DNA from 3 places in the Kitasatospora cystarginea genome. Region 2 is predicted to be linked to each of the others. Evidence: riboswitches for the same ligand, from Rfam matches in the RefSeq annotation. Region 2 holds a riboswitch; each other region holds the start of a gene.
The links. Region 2 has a riboswitch for cyclic di-AMP ahead of ABD369_RS19225 (transglycosylase family protein). Riboswitches for the same ligand answer to the same signal wherever they lie in the genome.
Positions count from the first base shown of each region.

Region 1 (7,638 bases), on a different contig from region 2:
GCCCCGCACCGGTGGATAAGGTCGGAGCCCATGGCTGGCAGCACGCCGGGCGCACCGCCCCAGACGACTGCGAAGGGGCCCACCGCGACGGCGGCCGCGGACCCCTGGACGGCCCGGCTGCGCACCAGGCTGTACCGGGCCCGCCGAACGCTGCGCCGAACCGGGGTGGACTACTTCCGCGGTGACGCCTCCGATTGGCTCGCCTTCGCCGCCTTCCTGGCGGCGATCCCGCTGCTGGTGCTGCTCAACGTCTGGTTCCCCGCCTGGGTACCGCCCACCGCCCTGGTCCTGCCGATCCTGGCCGGCGCCCTGTTACTGCGGCCGGGCACCCTGGTGCTGCTGTATGCGGCCGCCGCCCTGGGCCTGTCCACCGAGTCCGTGATCCACACCGGCGAGCGGGTGGCCAGTGAGCACCCCGAGAGCTATGTCTTCGGCGTCACCCCGGGTGCCGCCCTGGTGGTCGGCGCGGTCGGGGTGGCCGGACTGCTGCTGGCGCAGTTCCGCAGCCGGGTCGGCGTGCCCTGGCGCGGCGGCGGCACCATGCTGTTCGACCTGCGTGAACGGCTGCGGGTGCAGAGCCAGGTCCCGAAACTGCCCGAGGGCTGGTACGCGGACATGGCGCTGCGGCCGGCCGGCGGCCAGTCCTTCTCGGGCGACTTCGTGGTGGCCGCCAGGACCGGACCGGGGCGGCGGATGCTGGAGTGCGTCCTGGCGGACGTCTCCGGGAAGGGCATGGACGCCGGCTCGCGCGCCCTGCTGCTGTCCGGCGCCTTCGGCGGCCTGCTCGGCTCGCTGCCCGCCCACGAGTTCCTGCCGGCCGCCAACGGCTACCTGCTGCGGCAGGACTGGGAGGAGGGCTTCGCCACCGCCGTCCACCTGGTGCTGGACCTGGACACCGGCGAGTACGAACTGCTGTCGGCGGGGCATCTGCCCGGGATGCAGCGGTTGTCGGGGGCCGGCCGCTGGGAGGTCAAGGAGGCGGCCGAGGGCCCGCTGCTGGGGATCTACGATGGTGCCAAGTTCGAGGGCGTGCGGGGCCGGCTGAACCGGGGTGATCTGCTGATGCTCTGCACCGACGGCATGGTCGAGGTGCCGGGGCGCGATCTCTCCGCGGGCATGGACCGGTTGATGGGGGAGGCCGATCGGCTGGTCGCCGGGGCGCTGCTGCAGAGTGGCAGCCGGGGCGCGGCGGTCCGGCTGATCGAGACGGTGGCCAAGGACGTCAACGACGACCGGGCGGTACTGCTGCTGTGGCGCGGATGAGGCGCCGGGCCGGCCGGGCGGAGCCCGTCGGCGACGGTTGATTCGACCATCGGACAGGTGTGTCAAGTCCGGCGGCCGATCTTCGGCCAATCCTGACGGGGCGTCCGCACGGTGCCGTCGGACAGGCCGCGGCGCTCGGTCACCGCTGACCGGGCCGGTGGACGAGCCCCTGCCGACAGCTCGTCAGCGACCTTGGGCTATCGTCTCGGTCGGCGGAAATTCGTCTCACATGCCAGGAACTTCCAGCCGGGCTTCCGGCTACGCCTTTACGCAGTCGGCACGAACGACCACACTGAGTCGGTGGGTGGGACTGGTCGGTACCGGTAGTCGGGGGATGGGGGGCGTTGCATGCGGCTCTCGGTCGGCGCCGCACGGCCTGTGCCCCGCCAGACAGGCCGGGCTCCGGCGTCGCCACAGGGTTTCCGGGTGAAACCCCGCAACGAAGTAAGGAAGTGAGTCCGGGTGGTGCTCTCCGTCTCCGCACTGGTGCTGTTCGGTGCCCTCGTCTTCATCTTCATCCGCAACAAGCAGCTGAAGACCAGTCACGCCATCATCTCGGCCCTGTTCGGCTTCATGCTCAGTGCGTCCACGGCGGCGGAGCCGATCAAGAACTTCCTCACCTCGGTGGCCAACAGCTTGAAGTCCTTCTCCGGCTGACCTACCGTCGGGCGGACCGTAGCACGTGCCTGACCCGGGCCAGCAGGCCGGGCCGGGCCACCGGCAGCGCGACCGGCACCGGTGCCGGGGCGGGGCGTACGGGTTCGGGGTGCAGGCCGCCCTCGGGGACCAGCAGGATGAACAGGCGGGCCCAGCAGAAGCGTTCACCGCGCGGCCAGTCCAGCGCGTGCAGTGCGGCCGAGGCGGCCTCCGAGACCTCGCCGTTCACCCGGACCTCGGCGATGTCGTCGCCGGACCGCCCGCCGAGGAAGAGCTTCACTCCGGTCAGCCGCCCGGCGGTGAGCTCGGGCCGGAGCGCCTCGGCGATGGCGGTCAGCGGCTGGTGGTCGGCCAGCCAGTCGGCCAGGCGCTCGTTGCCGAAGCCGAAGACGGCCGCCGGGCCCTGGATGGCGTGCCAGTCGGCCAGTTCGGCGGGCTGGTAGTGGTCGCCGTGCTCGCCCCGGTGCTCCAGCAGCTCCACCACGGTGGAGGCGGTGGTGGTGGCCCACATCTTCACGGCGTTGTCGAGCTTCTCCTCCTCGGTCTTGCCGAGTCCCGCCGCGCAGTCCCAGACCACGGGGGCGTCCGCACGCCCGAGGTCGAGGACGAAGCCGAGGTCCACATGGCCGCTGCCGCCGTCGCCGGGGTGCTCGCGGACGGCCACCGCCGTGGTCCCCGGGCCGCGGACCACCTCGTCGTCCACCGTGAACTCCACGCCGAACTGCGCCATTTCGCGGACCACGCTGCGCTGGATGACGGCCATACGGTCCTGCGGGCGCACGGGCTGGCTCCTAGCTCGAATAGATGATCGTTAAGGCGGATGCGAGCGAGGGTATCGGCCTCGGGCCCCGGCGGGAAACGGACCGTCAGTTACGCCGCGTGCGGATGGGGTGACGCAGCTCACCGGAGATTCCTCCGTTCATGCCGGAGGGTACTCGGTTCGCCGCAGAGCGTGCGATTCATAACGTTCTGTACGGATTCGTCCCGCCGGCCGTGACCGTCCTGACTGCGCAGGGCAGTCCGCCCCGGCCGGAGAGTGACTTCGAGTCCGCGCGTCTTTATGTGTTTCTTATGCCCGGATGGGACGAGCTTGCTCCGTGTACGTCGGATCGGCTTTTCTTCAGCCAGCCCGGTCACCGTCCGGGTCGGTCCGCCGGGTGGAACGCCGAGTCCTGCCGCCGCCCGGAGGCCGCACTTCACGCAGTGCACGGCAGGAGCGGGGGAACCACAGGCAGGTCGCCGCGCCCGAAGATCCGGGCCGGCTAGGGGTGAAGCCGCTTCCAGGCGGCCGGGCTGCTCCCGGTCCGAACCCGACAGCTCACCCCGCAGGCGTCGGAGAGGACTCCCCCCATGTCCGCGCAGGACGCCCGCTGTTCCCGGCTGCCCCGATTCGCCCGCCGCGCGCTCGTCGTCGCCGCGGCCGGCACCGCCGTGGCGCTGCCCGCCACCACGGTCGCCGCCCAGGCGGCCCCGGCCTACACCGCCCCGGTGGCCAACCCCCGCCTCGGCACCCCGTACCACGCGGCCGGGTCCGCGTGGGCCAGCGGCTACCACACCGGCGTGGACTTCCTGGTCTCCACCGGCACCCCGGTGAAGGCGGTCACCAGCGGCACCGTGGTCACCACCGGCTGGGGCGGCTCGTACGGAAACCAGGTCGTCATCAGGCACACCGACGGCCGGTACTCCGAGTACGCCCACCTCTCGGTGATCACCGTCCGGGTCGGCCAGTCCGTGGGCGCCGGCCAGCAGATCGGCCGCTCCGGCGCCACCGGCAACGTCACCGGTCCGCACCTGCACTTCGAGGTCCGCACCGGCCCGGCCTACGGCTCCGACATCAACCCGGTGGGCTACCTGGTCAGCCACGGCGTCCGGCTCTGACGCGCCTTCGGTCCGCTCCCTCCCCGGCCCTGGCCGGGGACCGGACCGGTCGTCGCAGGGACATCGCGGCGGCATCCCGAAAACGACTTCGGCCCCGGGCTGACGGTGGAACCGTCGGCCCGGGGCCGAAGTGTCTGGAGCGGGTGACGAGAATCGAACTCGCGTGACCAGTTTGGAAGACTGGGGCTCTACCATTGAGCTACACCCGCATACCGCATGTGAGCATGCGGCGCCCCCGGAGACTTGTCGGTCACGAGGACGGGGTCAGCCTACCTGGTTCGGTCGGTTGCTTGCACACTGCTTCCGGTTCCGGGCATGTCCGGCGGGCTCTCGATATAGCAGCGAGCGCGGCCCGACCGACGTGTACGCTTCCTCTCGGCACCACGGGGTGTGGCGCAGTTTGGTAGCGCGTCCGCTTTGGGAGCGGAAGGTCGTCGGTTCGAATCCGGTCACCCCGACAGTGCGGCAGGGTCTCGTCAGCGGACGGGGCCCTGTTGGCTTTTCCGACGGCCACTCAGTCGAAGCCGCCGTCGTCGACTTCGAGTTGACGGCATGTCGGGCCCGGGGCCGTCTTGCGCGCCGCCGAATCGTGCGCCGCCGAGGCGGCGCCCGATCGGGCGGCGGCGCGCTGATCGCGGGCGGGCCTGGCGTCCGCCTTTCGTGGTACCGGTAGGATGGGCCGCTGGCCGGTAGTCCCTGTGCATACGCCCAGGTCGACCGCCTGAGGGCGAGGAGTCACGCTCACCGTCCACCATGTACGGGAGATGCAGCCCCAACCGCCCATCGCCCGTCTCGCCCGCGCCGGATGAGCCGGACGGGCGGAGACAACCTGACCGCAAGCCCTTAGGAGACCCAACCGTGAAGAGCGCCGTCGAGACTCTGAACCCGACCCGGGTTCGACTCACCGTCGAGGTGCCCTTCGAGGAGCTCAAGCCCAGCCTCGACGCGGCGTACAAGAAGATCAACCAGCAGGTCACGGTTCCGGGCTTCCGTAAGGGCAAGATCCCGGCCCGCGTCATCGACCAGCGCTTCGGCCGCGCCGCCGTGCTGGAGGAGGCTGTCAACGACGCCCTGCCGCGCTTCTACACGCAGGCCGTCGACGAGGGCAAGATCGAGGTCCTCGGCCAGCCCGAGATCACCGACATCGAGGGTGTCGAGCGGATCGCCGACGGCGGCGATCTGAAGTTCACCGCCGAGGTCGACATCCGCCCGGAGATCACCCTGCCGGACTTCTCCACCATCGAGGTCGAGGTCGACCCGATCGTGGTCGAGGACGCCGACGTCGAGAAGTCCCTGGAGCAGCTGCGCGAGCGCTTCTCCTCGGTCAAGGACGTCGAGCGCGCCGCCGCCGAGGGCGACGTCGTGATCGTCGACCTGGAGGCCAAGGTCGACGGTGAGGTTCCGGAGGACGGCACCGCCTCGGACGTCAGCTACGAGATCGGCTCCGGCCGCCTGCTGGACGGCATCGACGAGGCCGTCGTGGGCCTGTCCGCCGGTGAGTCCAAGACCTTCGCCACCGAGCTCAAGGGCGGCACCCAGGCCGGCAAGAGCTCCGACGTCACCGTCACCGTGAAGACCGTTCAGGAGAAGGAGCTCCCGGCGCTGGACGACGAGTTCGCCCAGCTGGCCAGCGAGTTCGACACCCTGGACGAGCTGAAGGAGGACTCCCGCAAGCGCCTGGAGCGCATGCGCGAGTTCGACCAGGCCACCCAGGCCCAGGAGCGCGTCCTGGACGAGCTGCTGAAGCTGGTCGAGATGGAGTACCCGGCCAAGCTCCTCAAGGACGAGGTCGAGACCCGCCGCCACAACCTGGAGCACCACCAGCTGGAGCCCATGGGTCTGAACCTGGACACCTACCTCGCCACCCAGGGCAAGACCATGGAGGAGTTCCTGGCGGAGACCGAGGAGCAGGCGAAGAAGGGCATCAAGACCCAGTTCGTGCTCGACGCGATCGTGGCGAAGGAGGAGCTCGGCGTCAACCAGGAGGAGCTCACCGAGCACCTGATCCGTCGCGCCGCCGGTTCGGGCCTCACCCCGGACCAGTTCGCCCAGCAGGTCGTCCAGGGCGGCCAGGTTCCGCTGCTGGTCGGCGAGGTCGCCCGCGGCAAGGCGCTGGCCACCGTGGTCGAGGCCGCCACCGTCAAGGACACCAACGGTGAGGTCGTCACCTTCGACGACGCCGAGGACGAGGGCGCCGAGGCCGAGGGCGCCGCGGAGAGCACCGAGGCCTGAGTCACCGAGTAGTGGCCGACGGCGAGCCCGGGTACCGGAAGGTGCCCGGGCTCGCTGTTTCGAATGCTGACCCTGCGCTCACAGCGAACAGTTCTGTGTGGGGGATTCCGTGGCCCGGCCTGGGCGTTAGGGTCCTTAGACAGCGACAATCACGCAGTGAAACTGCGACAAGCGACGGCTGCTCCGCGGCCCGTCCAATTCAACTGAGCAGGTGGCTAAGTGACGTTCCCGCAGATGCAGATGCCTGGCCTCATGGCGCCGCACGCCGCCGCTGGTGACGTGCTCGGTGGCCTGGGGGACCAGGTCTACAACCGGCTGCTCAACGAGCGCATCATCTTCCTGGGCCAGCAGGTCGACGACGACATCGCCAACAAGATCACGGCCCAGCTGCTGCTCCTGGCCGCTGACCCGGACAAGGACATCTTCCTCTACATCAACTCCCCGGGCGGCTCGATCTCGGCCGGCATGGCGATCTACGACACCATGCAGTACATCAAGAACGACGTGGTGACGATCGCGATGGGCATGGCGGCCTCGATGGGCCAGTTCCTGCTCACCGCCGGCGCCAGGGGCAAGCGCTTCTCGCTGCCGAACGCCAACATCCTGATGCACCAGCCCTCCGCCGGTCTCGGCGGTTCCGCCACCGACATCCGGATCCAGGCCGAGCAGCTGCTGCGCACCAAGAAGCGGATGTCCGAGTTGATCGCCTTCCACAGTGGCCAGAGCTTCGAGAGGGTCACCGCGGACTCGGACCGTGACCGCTGGTTCACGCCCGAGGAGGCCAAGGAGTACGGTCTGATCGACGAGATCATGCACAGCGCCGCGGACGTCCCCGGCGGCGGCGGCACCGGCGCCGGCCAGAGCGCCTGACGCCGGCAGCAGACCCCAGACCGCACGCTTCGGAGGACCATAACCTTATGAACATCCCCAGCCTGTCCAGCGCCAAGGCGCGTGTGGAGGACATGCGCGCCGAGGGCCGCTACATCGTCCCCCGCTTCGTCGAGCGCACCTCGCAGGGCATCCGCGAGTACGACCCGTACGCCAAGCTGTTCGAGGAGCGCATCATCTTCCTCGGCGCGCAGGTGGACGACGTCTCGGCCAACGACATCATGGCCCAGCTGCTCTGCCTGGAGTCGATGGACCCGGACCGCGAGATCCAGATGTACATCAACTCGCCCGGCGGCTCCTTCACCGCGCTGACGGCCATCTACGACACGATGCAGTACGTGAAGCCGGACATCACCACGGTCTGCATGGGCCAGGCGGCCTCCGCCGCCGCGGTGCTGCTGGCCGCCGGTACGCCCGGCAAGCGGATGGCGCTGCCGAACGCCCGGATCCTGATCCACCAGCCGTACACCGAGACCGGCCGCGGCCAGGTGTCCGACCTGGAGATCCAGGCCAAGGAGATCTTCCGGATGCGCGAGCAGCTGGAGGAGATGCTGGCCAAGCACTCCAACAAGGACATCCAGCAGGTCCGCGACGACATCGAGCGCGACAAGATCCTGACGGCCGAGGAGGCCCTGGAGTACGGCCTGATCGACCAGATCATCTCGACCCGCAAGACCTCGCTGACCGACTGACCTCGGCAGCTCCGGCGGGGCGCACGGC
Region 1 is NZ_BAAATR010000022.1:39,587-47,224, forward strand. It holds gene ABD369_RS23190 (SpoIIE family protein phosphatase) at 31-1,263, shown strand; gene ABD369_RS23195 (hypothetical protein) at 1,726-1,920, shown strand; gene ABD369_RS23200 (DUF6348 family protein) at 1,922-2,701, opposite strand; cyclic di-AMP (ydaO/yuaA leader) riboswitch at 3,110-3,265, shown strand; partial or broken gene ABD369_RS23205 (M23 family metallopeptidase) at 3,370-3,798, shown strand; tRNA gene ABD369_RS23210 (tRNA-Gly) at 3,934-4,007, opposite strand; tRNA gene ABD369_RS23215 (tRNA-Pro) at 4,183-4,256, shown strand; gene tig (trigger factor) at 4,657-6,030, shown strand; gene ABD369_RS23225 (ATP-dependent Clp protease proteolytic subunit) at 6,271-6,900, shown strand; gene ABD369_RS23230 (ATP-dependent Clp protease proteolytic subunit) at 6,948-7,610, shown strand.
Region 1: it holds a riboswitch for cyclic di-AMP, as region 2 does, so the genes downstream of both, ABD369_RS23205 (M23 family metallopeptidase) here and ABD369_RS19225 (transglycosylase family protein) in region 2, are expected to answer to the same signal.

Region 2 (7,638 bases):
GGTCCACAACTTCGGCGTGATGCCCGGCCTTCCGATGCTCGACCGGCTCGCCGAGATCCTCTCCGCCGAGTACCAGGCCCACTCGGTGGCCGGTCCCGGCGAGCGCACCGTGATCGACGTGGTACCGGCCTCGCTCGGCGGTGACGGCGGCGGCTGGCGGGTCCGCTACGTCCCCTTCAACGGCGGCGGTGTCGTTCCCTCCGATCTCGTCGGCCGCAGTGAGCGGCGCCGGATCGCGGTCACCCTGGGCACGGTGCTCACCGAGTACGCCGGTGTCAACCCGATCGCCTGGCTCACCGAGCAGGCCGCCGAGGTCGACGCGGACTTCCTGCTCGCCGTCGGCAGCGCCGACCTGAGCCCGCTGGGCACCCTGCCCGACAACATCCGTCCGCTCCCGTGGACGCCGCTGGCCGAGCTCCTCGACGTCAGCGACGCCGTGATCCACCACGGCGGTTCCGGGACCATGCTCACCGCCGCCGTCGCCGGCGTGCCGCAGCTGATCCTGCCGCAGGGCGCCGACCACTTCATCAACGTGGACGCCGCCGTGGCCAAGGGGTACGGGCTGCGTTCGGACAGCGACTCGGTGGACGCCACGCTGCTCACCCGGCTGCTCGACGACAAGACCCTGCGCGACGCGGCTGCCGCCCTGCAGGACGAGATCGACGAACTGCCGTCGCCGGCAGCCCTGGTCGGCGACTTCGAGCGGCTGTACCGCGAGACCCGCTGAGCACCGCCCGATCCGTCACGTCCGCCGAGGGGCGCGGGAACCAGCATGACCGCACATCTCCGAGGTGCGTGGTCGCCCACGCTGGTCCGCGCGCCGCTCAGCGGTGTTCCTGCACCCGACAGTGGGCTCGGCGAACTCCTCGATCAGCGGCGAGGCACGCGTCCCGCACCAGGCGAGGCGGACCTGGTGCGGGGCGACACCGGTGATCGGGAGGTGCACGATCTCGGGGCGCGGGCGGGCGGGCGCGGTCGAACGGCGGCCCCGGTACAGCAGCGGCACACCCAACTCCGCTCCCCGCTCTGAGTGTCCATGCGGAGCCGGCCCCGGGCTCGTGGGCAGCAGCAGAGCCGGAGTCCAGTGGAAGGCTGAACGAATGTCGTGATTTTTGTGTGATGCACCGGATGCGGGCTTGTTATCCAGGTGATGATCCCTCTAATCTCCCTGCAGTTCGCCGTTGCGGACTCCCGGACGCAGTACGCCGAGTCCTGCCCATTCGCGCTCCGGGACATCGAGCACACCCTGGGCAGGAGCGGGGGAACCAGGTCAGTCGCCGTCCCCCACGGCTTGGGGTGAAGCCGCGTACCCACGCGGCCGGGCCACCTCCCGGTCCGAACCCGACAGCTCACCTCGTAGGCGTACGGAGAGGAATGTTCCGTGGTCTTTTCCGGCTCTGGCCGCCACCGCCGTCCCACCCAGGCCGACCGCGCCATCGCCGCCGCCGGCGTGGCGAGCGTGGGTCTGGCGCTCCCGCTGCTCACCGCTTCCGGGGCACACGCCGCGCCCGTCAAGACCTGGGACGCCGTGGCCCAGTGCGAAACCGGCGGCAACTGGAGCGCTGACGACGGCCAGGGCCACTACGGCGGCCTCGGTCTGACGCAGCGCGCCTGGGTCTCGCACGGTGGCGACAAGTACGCCGCCGAGCCCGACCACGCCACCAGGAGCCAGCAGATAGCCGTGGCCGAGCGGGTCCTCGAAGACTCCGGCACCGGCCTCTGGCCCAACTGCGCCGCGCAGGCCGGTCTGACCGATCAGGGCGGCAAGGGCGGCCGGCACGATGACGGTGACAAGGGCCGTCAGAACGATGACGGCGACAAGGCCGGTACCGCGCCCGGTTCGCAGGCTTCGGCCACGCCCACGCCGGCCCCCGCGCCTGACGCCCCGGCGGCCGCCCCCACTCCGAGCGTGCCTTCCGCCGACACCACTCCGCCCGGCACCCCAGCTCCGACCTTCCCCGGCCGCGCGGGCTACGACCCGGCCGCCGGCGTGTACTGGTACCAGGACAACGGCGTCTGGCACTGGACCGTCCAGCACGACATCTACATCAAGCACATGGACAGCGCGGCGGCCACCGCCCAGCCGAGCGCCGGCACCGACACCACCTCGCCGAGCCCGGCGGCTCCGGGCACCTCGCAGCCGGCGCAGCCGGGCGTCCCGACGACGGGGGCCACCCCCTCGATGCCGGCGACCGGCACCCCCGCCCCCGGCTCCGCGACCGGTACCCCGCAGCTTCCGGGCACACCCACCGCGGGTTCCGGCGCCGCCGCCGCGCCCGTGACGCCGGCCTCCCCCGCCGCGCCCGCCCAGCCGTCGGCCCCCTCGACTGCGAACACCCCGGCCGCCCCGCAGACCTACACCGTCGAGCGTGGCGACACCCTCTCCGCTATCGCCGAGTCGCACAAGCTCACCGGATGGCAGCACCTCTACGAGGAGAACAAGGCGCTCATCGGCGCCAACCCCGATCTGATCCTCCCCGGCCAGTCGCTGCACCTGCAGCAGCACTGACCCCCCGGAGCGCCCCGCACCGGAGTTGACGGCTCAGGACGTCGGCTCCACTGCGGGGCGCTCCGGTCGTCCGGGTCGGCGGGCTGCCCGAAGGAGGCACCCGATCCGGCCGATGAGGTCACTCTCCAACTCATCGCCGGTGGACGGACTCGCCGTCCTCGGGATAGCGCCGAGCGCTGGTGGCACCCTGTGCTGATGACGCCCGTGGCCGTCCGGCGCGGCCGTCTCACCGGCCGAGCCGCCACCAGGGCACCGCTCGCCTGCAGCCACCACTCCCCGCACGGGAGTTGCTCGTCCCGGCGGCCCCCGGCCTGCGGAGGCTCGGCCCCGCTCAGTCCCACCAGAACATCCAGTGGCGGCGGCTCCATGCGCCCTACTCCGCGTACTCGCGTATCGCTCCGTGCCCCTGCCGGATGTTGTCCGGGCAGAAGGCGAAGTGCTCGGCGGCGACGGCGAGCGCGTCCTCGATCATGCGCGGCGGTGCGGCGACGGAGACGATTCCCTGGTCGAAGCGGAGGGCGATCAGCCGTGTGCCGAAGCGATCCTCCAGAAATCGGCATTCCGCTACCAAGGCAGACCACGCTCCAGCCTCGAATGGTCACTTAACGTGATAGCTTGATCACGCTTGGGCTGGGCGATGGCCGGGCTTCGGGCCGGCCTACTGCTGGGCTGACGGTAAGTCAGGTCTGTGGCGCCGATGTAGGACCGATGGGCGGCACACCGCCCCTGCCGGCAATCCAGATCGGCAACCGGTCGTGAAGTGGGAAGCCCGACCCGCGGGGGTTGGAGCCGTCCGGCTTCAGCCGGAGGAGGATGTCAAGGGAGTGGATACGAGCATGGGACAGCTGGATGAGAAGGTAGCGCTGGTGACCGGTGGCTCGACCGGGATCGGTCTGGCCATCGCCCGGCGGTTCGCTGCCGAAGGCGCCACCGTCTACCTCACCGGACGGCGCAAGGCCACCCTGGACGCGGCCGTGCAGGTCGTCGGCGAACGGGGCATCGGCATCCAGAGTGATGTGTCGAATCTGGACGATCTCGACCGGCTCTTCGCAACGATCGAGGAGCGAAGGGGACGGCTGGACGTCGTCGTCGCCAATGCGGGATTCGCTGAGATCGCCCGACTGGGGGAGATCACCGAAGAGCACTACGACAAGACGTTCGACATCAACGTCAAGGGGGCGATCTTCACCGTCCAGAAGGCACTGCCCCTGATGCCGGACGGCGCCTCGGTGATCGTGCTCTCCTCCACCAACGCCTCGATGGGCATCGAGGGGATGACCACCTACGGCGCCACCAAAGCCGCCAACCGCAACTTCGCGCGCACCTGGGCCGCCGAGCTCGCCGGCCGCGGCATCCGGGTCAACGCCCTCAGTCCCGGCCCGATCGAGACCCCCGGCATCCGCGGCCTCTCGGCGCAGGGTGACCGGCAACTGGCGGACTCCCTCGCGGCCATGCTTCCGCTCGGTCGGATCGGACGTCCCGAGGAAGTCGCCGCTGCAGCCGTCTTCCTTGCCTCGGACCAGAGTTCCTTCACCACCGGAGCAGAGCTCTTCGTCGACGGCGGCCTCAACCAGGTCTGATCGCCGTCGAGTTGTGGGCAGGTGCGGTCCATGACGAGCGCTACGCCCTGATCGCTCGGCTCTGAACCGCCGCCTCCGCGCGGCCGCCTGACGCAGGAGGCCATCCTGGTTGGCCTTGCCGCCCGGCGTCCGTGCCGCGACGGGTGGAGGGTTCAGAACAACTGGAGGGCTCAGGACGGTTGGAGGGCTCAGGTCTCGAAGCCGATGTGCACGTGGTCGTGGTGGGTGGCGTCACTGAAGAACTGGTTCGGCGTCGATCCACCGGAGAGTTGGCGGGGGCCACCCACGTTGTACGAGCCGGCGGCCGCGGCCGCGCGCATGAAACCGTCCACCAGGGCGTGCGGGGTGGCCGGGTCCACCACGGCATGGCCGTCGATCTGCCAGACGTCGAAGGCCCGGCCGCGGGGGTGGTCGCTCGGGCGGTCGGTACCGAAGACGTTGAGCGGATGGCCGGATCTGACCACGCTCACCGCCAAGGTGTGCGCGGCTGCCAGGGTCAGCATGGCGGTCAGCACGCTCTCATGGACGGATCCGCTGCGGATGTCGGCCACCGCCGCCGGGGGCAGGATGATCCGACGGTTCGCCAGTACCTGTACGGCGGCCGGCGAGAGGGCGGATGCCGGTAGTCCCGGGGCTGCCGGGTGCAGGGCGGTGACGGTCCAACGGGGCGTCGCGGCGCTCAGGCGTACGTCCACCGTGGTGCCGCCGGGCACGACCGGGCCGGCTGCCGTCTGGGTCCACTGCTCGCAGACCACCAGCACGCTGGCCGAGTCGGCGAGGATGCCGCCGTACTGGGCGACGATCACCTGGAGGGCGGCGCGGTCCACGCTCCCGAGCAGTGGGCCGGCCTGGTCGGCGAGGGCGGGGTCGAGGCCGAGCGGCGCGATCCGGCTGCCGGCCCGAACGGTTCCCTGTCCGCCGTCCGGCCAGGTTCCGAGCGCCTCGACGAGTTGGACGGCGCGCAGTTTGACGTCCGGCTGGATCTCGCCGGCGCCCGGTGTCCACGGCGAGGTCTGCGGGAGCGCAGGCGGTGCGGAAGGGGACGCACCGGCCGGGCCGGTGGGAGCGGTGGCCGGGCCGGCGGCCGGGGCCGAGGTAGTGGCGGAGGAACCGGTCGACTTCGTGGGGTGCTCGCCGCAGCCGCCGGCCAGTGCGACCGTGCCGAGCGCGCCGGCCAGGATGCTGCGACGGGAGGGCCGCAAGGGCGCGGGACAACTCGGTCTCCCGGACTGGTCTGGTGTCATCCCGTCACTATGGCGAGCCGGTCGGCCAGCCGGTGGTCAGCTCGCCGTGGTCCGGTGGGCAGTTCACCTCGGGAGCACCGGTCGGCCAGGGCGGTCGGCGAACCACCTCCGAATAACCGCTGGCCGGTACAGCACGCTGTGCCCAGAATGGGACAATGATCATCAGACTGGCTCGAATCGATGACCTCCCGCTGCTCCAGGACATCGAGCGGGCGGCCGGCGAGCCCTTCCACTCGGTCGGGATGCCCGAGATCGCCGAGGACGAACCGCCGTCGATCGAGGAGCTCGCCCGCTACCAGCGTGCCGGGCTCGCCTGGGTCTCGGCGGACGCGGACGACCATCCGGTGGCGTATCTGATCGCCGAACCCGTGGACGGGAACCTCCACGTCGAACAGGTGTCGGTCCACCCGGAGCACGGCCGCAGGGGCATCGGCCGGGAGTTGCTGGAGCACCTCGCGGGCCACGCGGCCGCCCACCGGATGCCCGCGCTCACCCTGACCACGTTCCTCCGGGTGCCCTGGAACGCGCCGTACTACGAGCGCTGTGGATTCCGCACGATGGACCCGGCCACGCTGCCCCCGGGCCTGCGGGAGATCCGCCGCCTGGAGGCCGAACACGGCCTCGACCACTGGCCCCGGGTGTGCATGATCCGCCCGCTGCGCCTCCCGTGACACCCCGGCCCGGTGCGGCCACCCGGGGGCACCGCGACGCGGAGGGAGCCGGGTGGCCGTGCCAGGCCGGATCGAGCCGGTGGTACGGACCCCCAACGCGCAGACGGCGTACGGGCGGCATCGCAGATGACCGGTCCTGCGAACCCGTCGCGCCACGCATCTGCTGTGCGCACCGAGTCGGGCCGGGCCCAACGGCCGAGCCTGGCCAGTCCGGTCCGGTCCGATCAGCAGATGCGGCGGTGCCTGAGCCGCCGGGCGGCGAGGAAGGCCTCCTGTCCGGCCAGTGCGAGGCCGATCATGGTGAACCCCCCGCCGGGGAAGGTGACCGCGTTCCAGTCGAGTTGGCCCGGGAAGGCCGCGTGGCCGGGCCTGGCCGGGTCGAAGAGGACCCGTACGCGGTCACCGGCGGTCAGGCCGTTCGGCCCCCCGGCCGGGTCGTCGGCCGTCGCCTCGACCGGGCCGTCGTCGGTGTCGATGGCCACCCGGATCACGGCGGGGCTCTCCCTGGTACCGGTCCTGACGTACTCGGCGTCGGTGACGACCGCGGGGACCTCCTCGGCGTCGGCGAAGTTCACCCACAGGTGGACCTGGGTGCAGTCGAAGACGAGTCCGGTGACCATGAAGGCGACGGCGCCGACGAGGTTCACCAGGGTCCGCAGGGCTCGCCTGCGCACCCCGGTGCGGCTGGCTCCCTCCAGTATGAACTCGGGCCACTCACAAGCCGGTTCGGCAGCCGCGGCCGCGAAGACCGCAGGGGCCGCGGCGGCCGGGTGGCCGGCGAAGGCCGGTCGGACCCTCCCCCTGCCGTAGCCGATGTACGCGCGACGGGTCGTGTTCTGGCCGTTCGACATCACAGCTTCCCCCTGGTCTGTCGTCTGTCGCCCCCATGCCGCCCCCCGGTCGGCGGGTCCGGTGCCGGTCCGTCGTCAGTGGCGGGCGCCCCCGGCGGGGACGATGGGCAGTCCGTCGCGCACGGCGCGGGTGACGGGTGTGCGCTCGGCGATGTCCAGCAGCCGTGCGCGCTGGGCCTCGTCGAGGTCGCCGGTGAGGTCGATCCGCCGGGTGAGGCGGTCGCCGTGCTCGCCCTTCTCGTACGCGATGTGGACCCGGACCTGGTCCAGCGGCCAGCCCTTGCGCTGGGCGTACATCCGCAGGGTGATCGCGGTGCACGAGCCGACGGCGGACAGCAGCAGGCCGATCGGTGTCGGGGCGGTGTCCTGGCCGCCCGAGGACTCCGGCTCGTCGGCGGCCACCGGGTGTTTGCCGGCCCGGATCTCGACCCGGTAGTCGGTGGCGGTGCCGGTGGCGACCACTGCGGCGCTGCGGGTGAAGGTATCGGCGTCGCTGGCGCTCACCAGGTCCATCTCGGGCCGCTCCAAGGTGTCGTCAATCCGGCCTCGCCGCCTGCGGCCGGCCGCTCCGAACAACTTCCGCCGGCTATTGGGCAGTTGGCCTCGGCCACGGGCCCAGGAAGGCGCAAGGTTCGTCATTCAACTAGTTGTATGAGACCACAAGACTCGTCCGGGCACCACCGAGCTTTCCAGATTCTCCGTCAACTCACCACACACCGCCCCCAGGCCGCCACCCGCGCCAGCCGCCACCTGGGCCGCCACCCCCATCCCTTCCCACCGCCA
Region 2 is NZ_BAAATR010000016.1:104,597-112,234, reverse strand. It holds gene ABD369_RS19230 (nucleotide disphospho-sugar-binding domain-containing protein) at 1-727, shown strand, start outside; cyclic di-AMP (ydaO/yuaA leader) riboswitch at 1,233-1,377, shown strand; gene ABD369_RS19225 (transglycosylase family protein) at 1,382-2,509, shown strand; gene ABD369_RS19220 (DUF4253 domain-containing protein) at 2,883-3,080, opposite strand; gene ABD369_RS19215 (SDR family NAD(P)-dependent oxidoreductase) at 3,346-4,089, shown strand; gene ABD369_RS19210 (diacylglycerol kinase catalytic domain-containing protein) at 4,278-5,291, opposite strand; gene ABD369_RS19205 (GNAT family N-acetyltransferase) at 5,489-6,004, shown strand; gene ABD369_RS19200 (DUF3592 domain-containing protein) at 6,229-6,855, opposite strand; gene ABD369_RS19195 (OsmC family protein) at 6,931-7,368, opposite strand.

Region 3 (7,638 bases), on a different contig from region 2:
CGGCGTCCGGCACCGAGGCCAGGATCTGCGGCATCGCGGCGATCAGGGTGTCCTGGCCCTTGCGCGGCACCAGCCGCGACACGCAGACGACGACCGGGCGGTCGCTCAGTCCCAGCCGGGCCCGGATCTCGGCGCCGCCGGAGTCCGGCCGGAAGGTCTGCTCATCCACCCCGGGCGGCAGCTGCACCATCCGCTTCGCGGCCGCCGGGCCGACCGCGGCGGCGATCCGCGAGCGGGTGTACTCGCCGAGGTAGGTGAGCGCGTCGGTGCCCGCGCCGATCCGGTGCAGCAGCTGCCGGGAACCGGGCAGCTGGGCCCAGGCGGCCTCGTGCCCGTGGGTCATGCCGAGCAGCCGTCCGGCTCCCGCCCGGCGCAGTGCCGGGGCCATCAGCCCGAGCGGCGCGGCGGCCCCGAACCAGACCGAGTCGCAACCCTCGGCCCGCAGGATCTCGGCGGCCCGCCGGGTGACCCTCGGGGTGGGCACCATCATCTTCGTCCGGTCCCGGATCACCGGAAAGGGCTGCTCCGCGTCGAACCGCCGGACCTCGCTGCCGTCACGCCAGGTGGAGGCGTACACCACGATGCTTCCGGCGGGCTGGTGCACGGCCATGTTGTGTACGAACGCCTGGATTCCGCCGGGCCGCGGCGGGAAGTCATTGGTGACGATCAGGGTCTTGTGCATGCCACGGCTCGCTCGGTCGGGGGGTGCTCGGTGTACCGCTCGGTGATCCGTACCATAGGTCAACACCGCGGCTCACCGGGAACGCGGCCGGGCACCGCAACCGTTTCCCTCCCGTGCCGGTCCGGAAGGACGAGGGGTCTCGCGGGCACAGCCGCACGGCCCGTTATTCGTACGAGGGAGCGCAGTGGAGTTGGTCCCGGCCGGTCTCACCGGCAACACCGGCAGTACCGCGCTGCCACGCCCCGGCCGCCCGGCCGGCGGGGCACTGTGGGGCCTCGCGGGCGGCTGGGTGGTCACCCGGGTACTGATCGTGCTGATGGCGTCCGGGGTGCTGCGGATCTCCGGCACCGACGTCACCGCCGACGTCTCGGTGATCTACCACGGCTGGTACGAGGTCCTGCAGACCGGCACCTTCCCACTGGACGACGTGACCTGGCAGTACCCGCCGGGTGCGGCGCTGGTGATCATGCTGCCCGGTCTGCTGCCCTGGTCCTACCTGGTCTCCTTCTTCGTCATCTGCGGCGTCCTGGACGCGCTGGTGCTGGCCCTGCTGATGCGGGCCGGCGCCCGGCGGGGACGCAGCTACACCGGCGCCTGGGTCTGGGTGGCGGGTGTTCCGCTGCTCGGGCCCACGGTCTACTGCCGGTACGACATCGTGGTGACCGCCGTCGCGGTGGCCGGGCTGCTGGCGCTGCTGCGCCGGCCGGCCATCGGCGGCATCCTGCTGGGCTTCGGCGGCCTGGTGAAGATCTGGCCGGTACTGGCGCTCGCAGGCACCCCGCGCGGCCGCCGCACCCGCCGTTCCTGGACGGCCGCGGTGGCCACCCTGAGCACCCTGTGCTTCCTGCTGGCGGCCGGGATGAACGGCGCCTTCGAGTTCCTGAAGTTCCAGCGGGACCGGGGCATCGAGGTGGAGTCAGTCGGCGCGCTGCCGCTGCACTTCGCCCGGCTGGCGGGCGCCTGGCCGGGCCAGGTCTCGATGAACTACGGCTCGCTGGAGCTGCTCGGTCCCTGGGTGCCGCTGATCTCCCGGCTATCGGTGGCAGCCACCGCGCTCGGCTTCGGCTGGCTGCTGCTGTGGCGGCTGCGGGCCAAGCGCTGGCAGGCCGCCACCGGCTACGACGCTGCGCTCGCCGCAGTGCTGATCTTCACCGTGACCAGCCGGGTGATCAGCCCGCAGTACCTGGTCTGGCTGATCGGCGTGGCGGCGGTCTGCCTGACGGTGCGCGGCACCAGTCAGAAGCCGGTCGCGGTGCTGATCCTGGTCGCCACCCTCTTCACCACCCTGGAGTTCCCGATCCTGTTCGGCCAGGTGCACCAGAGCCAGCCGTGGGGCGTGGCGGTGCTGACCGTACGGAACGGGCTGCTGCTGGCGGCCGCCCTGGTCTCCTGCCGCCGCCTGTGGCGCGCCACCCGGGACCCGGACGCCGAGCGCACCGTCGTCCTCCCGCCCCTGGAGCGGACGGGCTACCCGGTCCGTCCCGGTATCGCCTACGAGCAGGACCTGCTGGACGGCCTCGGCCCCGAGACCGCCAAGAAGTAGGGCCGCTCTCGCTACGGGTTCCGGCGGGTGGTGGACGCGCCGCCGCGTGCCTGAGCGCTCCCGGCCGCGGCCCGGCTACGGCCGGGTCGGCAGCCGGCGCACGTCGCCGATCCACTGGCGGGTGAACTCGTCGAGACTGACGCCCAGTTGGGCGCGGAACAGCCCGTCGAGCCCCTGCGACCTCGCCGGGTCGGCCGCGCCTACCGCCCGGTAGAGCGAGACCAGGTGCTTCTCGCTCCACTGCGTGGCGATGAGGTTGCAGGCCAGCCAGGCCAGTTCGTAGGCCTGGGCTATACCGGCCGAGCCGGCGACGAAGTCCTTGTCCAGGGGCAGCGCGGTCGGCAGCCGGCCGGCCGACACGTCGCCCGCGAGCTCCGGGGCGATCTGCCGGGCGGTGCGGCCCCTGCCGCGGTAGCCCGTGTAGTCGGCCACGCCCTCGGAGAGCCAGAGCGGAGTCCAGGGCCTGGTGTCGGCCCGGGTCGCGACATGGGTGGCCTCGTGGGTGGTGACGACCCTGCGCCCCAGGTCGCTGAGCCCGGCGTAGGCGTCCGGGTTGAGCAGTATCCGGTCGGCGGCGGTGCCGTGCGGGGCACCGGCGGCCGCGGTGGTGACGGCGGCTATGCCCTGGTAGTCGGAGGCGGAGACGCCCAGCAGCTGGGCGAACTGCTCCTCGCTCTGCGGGGTCTCCACCAGCAGCCGCCCCGCCCAGCCGTCGCCCCAGACCTCCTCGACCGCCGGTACCGCCTGGTCCACGACCTCGGCGGTCCTGGCCAGGTCGGCGCTCCCCAGCAGGCCCAGCACCAGGCAGTGGCTGCCGTGCGCCACCCGGACGGTGCCCAGGTCCCAGAGCGCGGCGGCCCCGGTCGGCTCGTCCTTGGCCAGCAGCCAGCCGCCGTCACCGCGGACGAGCTCCAGGGTGCGGCCCAGCAGCGCCGGGTGGTCGTCCACACCGCGCAGCCGGTAGCCGAGATCGGCCGCCACGGTGATCCGGTCGGCGTCCCGGGGCTCGGTGAAGTCGGTCATCCGGTAGAAGAGGTCGGCGAACGGGAGGTCGCGGCAGCGGGTCAGCACCTCCTGCTGCACATCCCTGGCCTCCGGGGCCACGTCCGCGAGCAGCCCGGCCGGGTCCGAACCGAGCAGCGCCTTGGCCCGCCGGGACAGCAGGGCCTCGATCCGCGGCCGGACGGGCGGGCCCGCGGCAGCGACCCCCTCGGCGGTACCGGCCGACGAGCGCGCCCCGGCCCCGGACAGCTGTACGAGGCCACCGGCCGCCAGCAGCAGCGCGCCGCGCCGGGACAGCAAGGGCCGACCTGCCCCGGTCGGCCGGGGCAGGTCGGTGACCAGCGGTTCGTGGTCCGTGTTCAGACCCGCACCACCCCGGCCACCGGCATCGCGTTCACGCTCTCGTAGCGGACCCTGGCCCCCGGGTGGGGCGCGTGCACGACCACCCCGCCGCCGGCGTACATGCCGACGTGGTGCATGTCCCTGAAAAAGATCACCAGGTCTCCCGGTCGTGCCTCGCTCAGGCTCACTCGCCGCCCCGCGTACATCTGCGCCTGCGAGGTGCGCGGCAGGGTCACTCCGGCCTGCCGCCAGCTCCAGTACATCAGACCCGAGCAGTCGAAGGCATACGGGCCCGCCGATCCGTACACGTAGGGCGAGCCGATCCGGGAGGTGGCGGCGGCCAGCGCGGCGGCGGCACGGTCGGAGGGGGCGGGCAGGTCGCCGAGGTCGAGCCGGTCGGTGCCGCGGGTGGCGCGCTGCTCCGCCTCCTTGGCGTCCTCCAGGGCCATCCCGGCCCGCTCCGCCGCTCCGAGGGTGTTGAGCAGCCGCTGGGCCTGGTCGAGCCGCTGCTGGATCTGCTGCTTGCTCTCCGCCAGGGTACGGCGGGCCTCCTCCAGCTCGGCGAGCTTGGCGCTGGTCTCGGCACGGCGCTGGTCGAGCCTGAGCTGCCGGTCGATCACCTGCCGGACGGTGGCGCTCTGCCGCTCGGCGGCCTGGTTGAGGCTGCGGGCCCGGGCGAGGTACCCGGCGGGATCGGTGTCCAGCATCAGTGCGACGGCCGGGTCGATGCCGCCGGCCCGGTACTGGGCGGCGGCCACCGCATTGAGATCGCCGCGAAGCCGGTTCAGCTCGTCCTGCGCGGCGGCGACCTGGCCCTGCAGGCCGTCGGCCTCGCTCTGCAGACGCTTCTGGTACTCCTGGGCGGCGTTGAACCGCTCCGCCGCCCGGTCGGCCTCCTCGTACAGCTGGTCGACCTGAGCCCTGACCTCCTGCTTGGACGGCGGCTCCCCCGGTGCGCCCGGGGCCGCCTGGGCCGGCCCGCCGAGCGTCATGCCGAGTGCAGTGGTGGCCGCTGCCGTGAGCGCCAGGGCGCGGGCCAGCCGCTGCGTGCCCTGCAGGGGGGAACGGCGGTGCATCGACATCGGGGCGGCTGCTCCATTCGTCCTCGGCTAACGTCCGGGGGCAGACGTTAGCGAGTCCGGAGGATCTAGTCCAAACCCTTGCAACACCGAATATTTGACCACTAATCGGACATTAGCTCGACGAGTCCGGGAACGCCGCAGGCCCGGCCCCTCGGAGACGGGGCCGGGCCTGCGGACGGAACCGCGAAGAGGTCAGACGCGGATGATGGCCGCGATCGGCAGAACGGTGGCCGGCATGTACTTGACGTTCTCGCCGGTACGCGGGGCGTGGACGACCTGGCCGTCGCCCGCGTACATGCCGACGTGGTGCATGTCGTTGTAGAAGATGACCAGGTCACCGGGCTGGGCCCTGGAGATGTCGGTGCCGATGTTGGTGCCGGCCGACGCCTGCTCCTGCGAGGTGCGCGGGATCGAGACGCCAGCCTGCGCGTAGGACCACTCCATCAGACCCGAGCAGTCGAAGGAGCTCGGACCCTCGGCACCCCACTGGTAGGGCTTGCCGATCTGGCTCTCGGCATAGGCGAGCGCGCGGGCGGCGTACGAGCCCGACGCCGGCACGTGGACCGTGCCGCCACCGCCACCGCCACCGCCGGTGCTGGTGCCACCGCCACCGCTGCCGCCGAGGTCGGTGCGGTTCTGGTCACGGGAGGCGCGGGCGGCGGCGTCCGCGGCGGCCTGGGCCTGAGCCAGCTGCTCGCGCTGCTGCTGGGTCAGCGAGTCGAGCAGCTCCCGGGCCTTCGCCAGCTTCGCCTGGACGTCGTCCTTCTGGGCCTTGAGGTCCTGGGTGGTGGCGTCCAGCTCGCCCAGTTTCTGCTGGGCCTCGGCCTTCTGCTGGTCCAGCTTCTCCTGGTCGGCCTTGAGCAGCTTCAGCGCGTCGGCCTGGGAGGCGCCGAGCTGGTTGAGCGAGTCGGCCTGGCTGAGGAAGGAGTCCGGGCTGCTGGAGAGCATCAGCTGCACGGTCGGGGATATACCGCCGTTGCGGTACTGCTCGGCGGCGACGGCGCCGAGCTCGCCCTGAACGGTGCTCACCTGCTGCTGCTGGCGCGCCACCTGGTCCTGCAGGTCGTTGACCTGCTTCTGCAGTTCCTGCTGCTTCTCGTTGGCCGCGTCGTACTTCTCGCTGGCGACCTCGGCCTGGTCGTTGAGCTGATCGACCTGGGTCTTGACTTCATCCAGGGTCGGCTTCGGGTCGGCGTGCGCACCGACCTGGGAGGAGATGGCCACCGCGGTCGCGGCTGTCGCCGTCATGATCGACACGCGGACACGGCTTGCGGGCTTGGGGCGACGATGGGACGCCACGAAGGCGGACTCCTTCTTCCTACGTCCGCCTACCGGGTGAGCTGACGGGTTCGGGCTGGAAGACATGCCCTACGACGCCTCACCGGCCCGCGTCCCCGACGGCCGGCCGGCCTGGCGCCGATTCACCCCGAGGAACGTGGTTCCCCGGCTCCGATCCGCAGCAACCCCAACAGGGGCTTCCCCGTGGGCAGTTGAACTGCCCCTACTGCCTCTCGGACTCGGCGGTAACCACCGCCGCCACCCTGGCTGGGTGATCGACTGTGCGGTGGTTCAGGTCCTGACCCTAGTAACGAAACCGTGATCCGTTCAAATCCTTGTCAGAAAAAATTCTGAGTCAATGCCAAGTTCATTTGTGAACCGACCGTGCGTGACAGCTCGGATACCGACGGCTGACAGCCTTTCACGAAAACGGCCCGCCGAAGCGCCCTGCGTCGCAGGACGAATTCGGCGGGCCGGGAAGCCGGACTCGCGGTGGCGTCAGACCCGGCGGATGGTGACGATCGCCATCGCGTCCGCCTTCATCGTCCGCACCACGTCACCGGTGTGCGGGGCGTGCACCACCATGCCGTTGCCGATGTACATCCCGACATGGCCCCCGCCTTCGTAGATGACCAGGTCACCCGGCTGCGCCTGGGCCAGCGAGGGCACCCGGGCACCGACCCCCATCTGCTCCTCCGAGGTACGCGGCAGCGAGACACCCGCCCGTGCGTACGACCACTGCATCAGACCCGAGCAGTCGAAGGTGCTCGGCCCCGCCGAGCCCCACTGGTAGTCATGCCCGCGCATGCTCAGCGCCGCGGACACCGCGACACCGGCGTAGCCGCCCGCGCTCGGCAGGTCGCCGAGGTCGGCCCGGGCGTCGCCGCGCGAGGCGCGGTCGGCCGCCTCGACGGCGGCCCGCTCCTGCGCGGTGAGCGAGTTCAGCAGGCTCTTGGCCTCCTGCAGCTTCTGCTGCACCTGGGCCTTGGCGTCGTTCAGCTCCTGGGTGTTGCGGTCCAGCTCGGCGAGGACGGCGGCCGCCTCCTGCTTCTGCTGGTCCAGCCGGGCCTGCTGCGCCTTCAGCGCCTTCAGGATGTCGGCCTCGGTCTGGTTGATCTGCTGGGCGCTGGACGCCTGCTCCAGGTAGCCGTCCGGGTTGGACGAGAGCATCAGGGTCACGGACGGGTCGATGCCGCCCGAGCGGTACTGGTCGCCGGCCACCGCCGACAGGCTGGTCTGCAGCTGCGTCAGCTGCTCCTGGCCGCGGGCGACCTGGTCCTGGAGCTGGTCGGCCTGCTTGCGCAGCTGGTCGGCCCGCTCCTGGGCGCCGTCGTACTTCTCGGCCGCCTGCTCCTGCTCGGTGTTCAGCTGGTCGATCTGAACCTTGACCTCGTCCTTGCTCGGCTGGGCGGGCGCCGCGTGGGCACTCGCGTTGGCCGACAGGGCGACCGCGGTCGCCGCCGCAGCGGTCAGCACGGACACCCGTGCGCGGCTCGGCTGCTTGGGACGGCGGTGGCTGGCCAAGGGACTAGCTCCTTCTTCCTGCTGGCTCCGTCCGTTCGGGCGGAATTCCGGAAAATAGGTTTGACGCCAGACCCTAGTGAAGATGACGGATTCGCGCCACTCCCTCGCCGGTGCCAACCCCCAGCCCCCGCACGGAATTCACCGGACCGTCACATATTGCCGGGAATGTCCGGACTGTCGTGAAC
Region 3 is NZ_BAAATR010000001.1:113,321-120,958, forward strand. It holds gene ABD369_RS00510 (glycosyltransferase family 4 protein) at 1-682, opposite strand, end outside; gene ABD369_RS00515 (glycosyltransferase 87 family protein) at 867-2,225, shown strand; gene ABD369_RS00520 (hypothetical protein) at 2,301-3,527, opposite strand; gene ABD369_RS00525 (C40 family peptidase) at 3,587-4,651, opposite strand; gene ABD369_RS00530 (C40 family peptidase) at 4,844-5,899, opposite strand; cyclic di-AMP (ydaO/yuaA leader) riboswitch at 5,961-6,123, opposite strand; gene ABD369_RS00535 (C40 family peptidase) at 6,428-7,453, opposite strand.
Region 3: it holds a riboswitch for cyclic di-AMP, as region 2 does, so the genes downstream of both, ABD369_RS00530 (C40 family peptidase) here and ABD369_RS19225 (transglycosylase family protein) in region 2, are expected to answer to the same signal.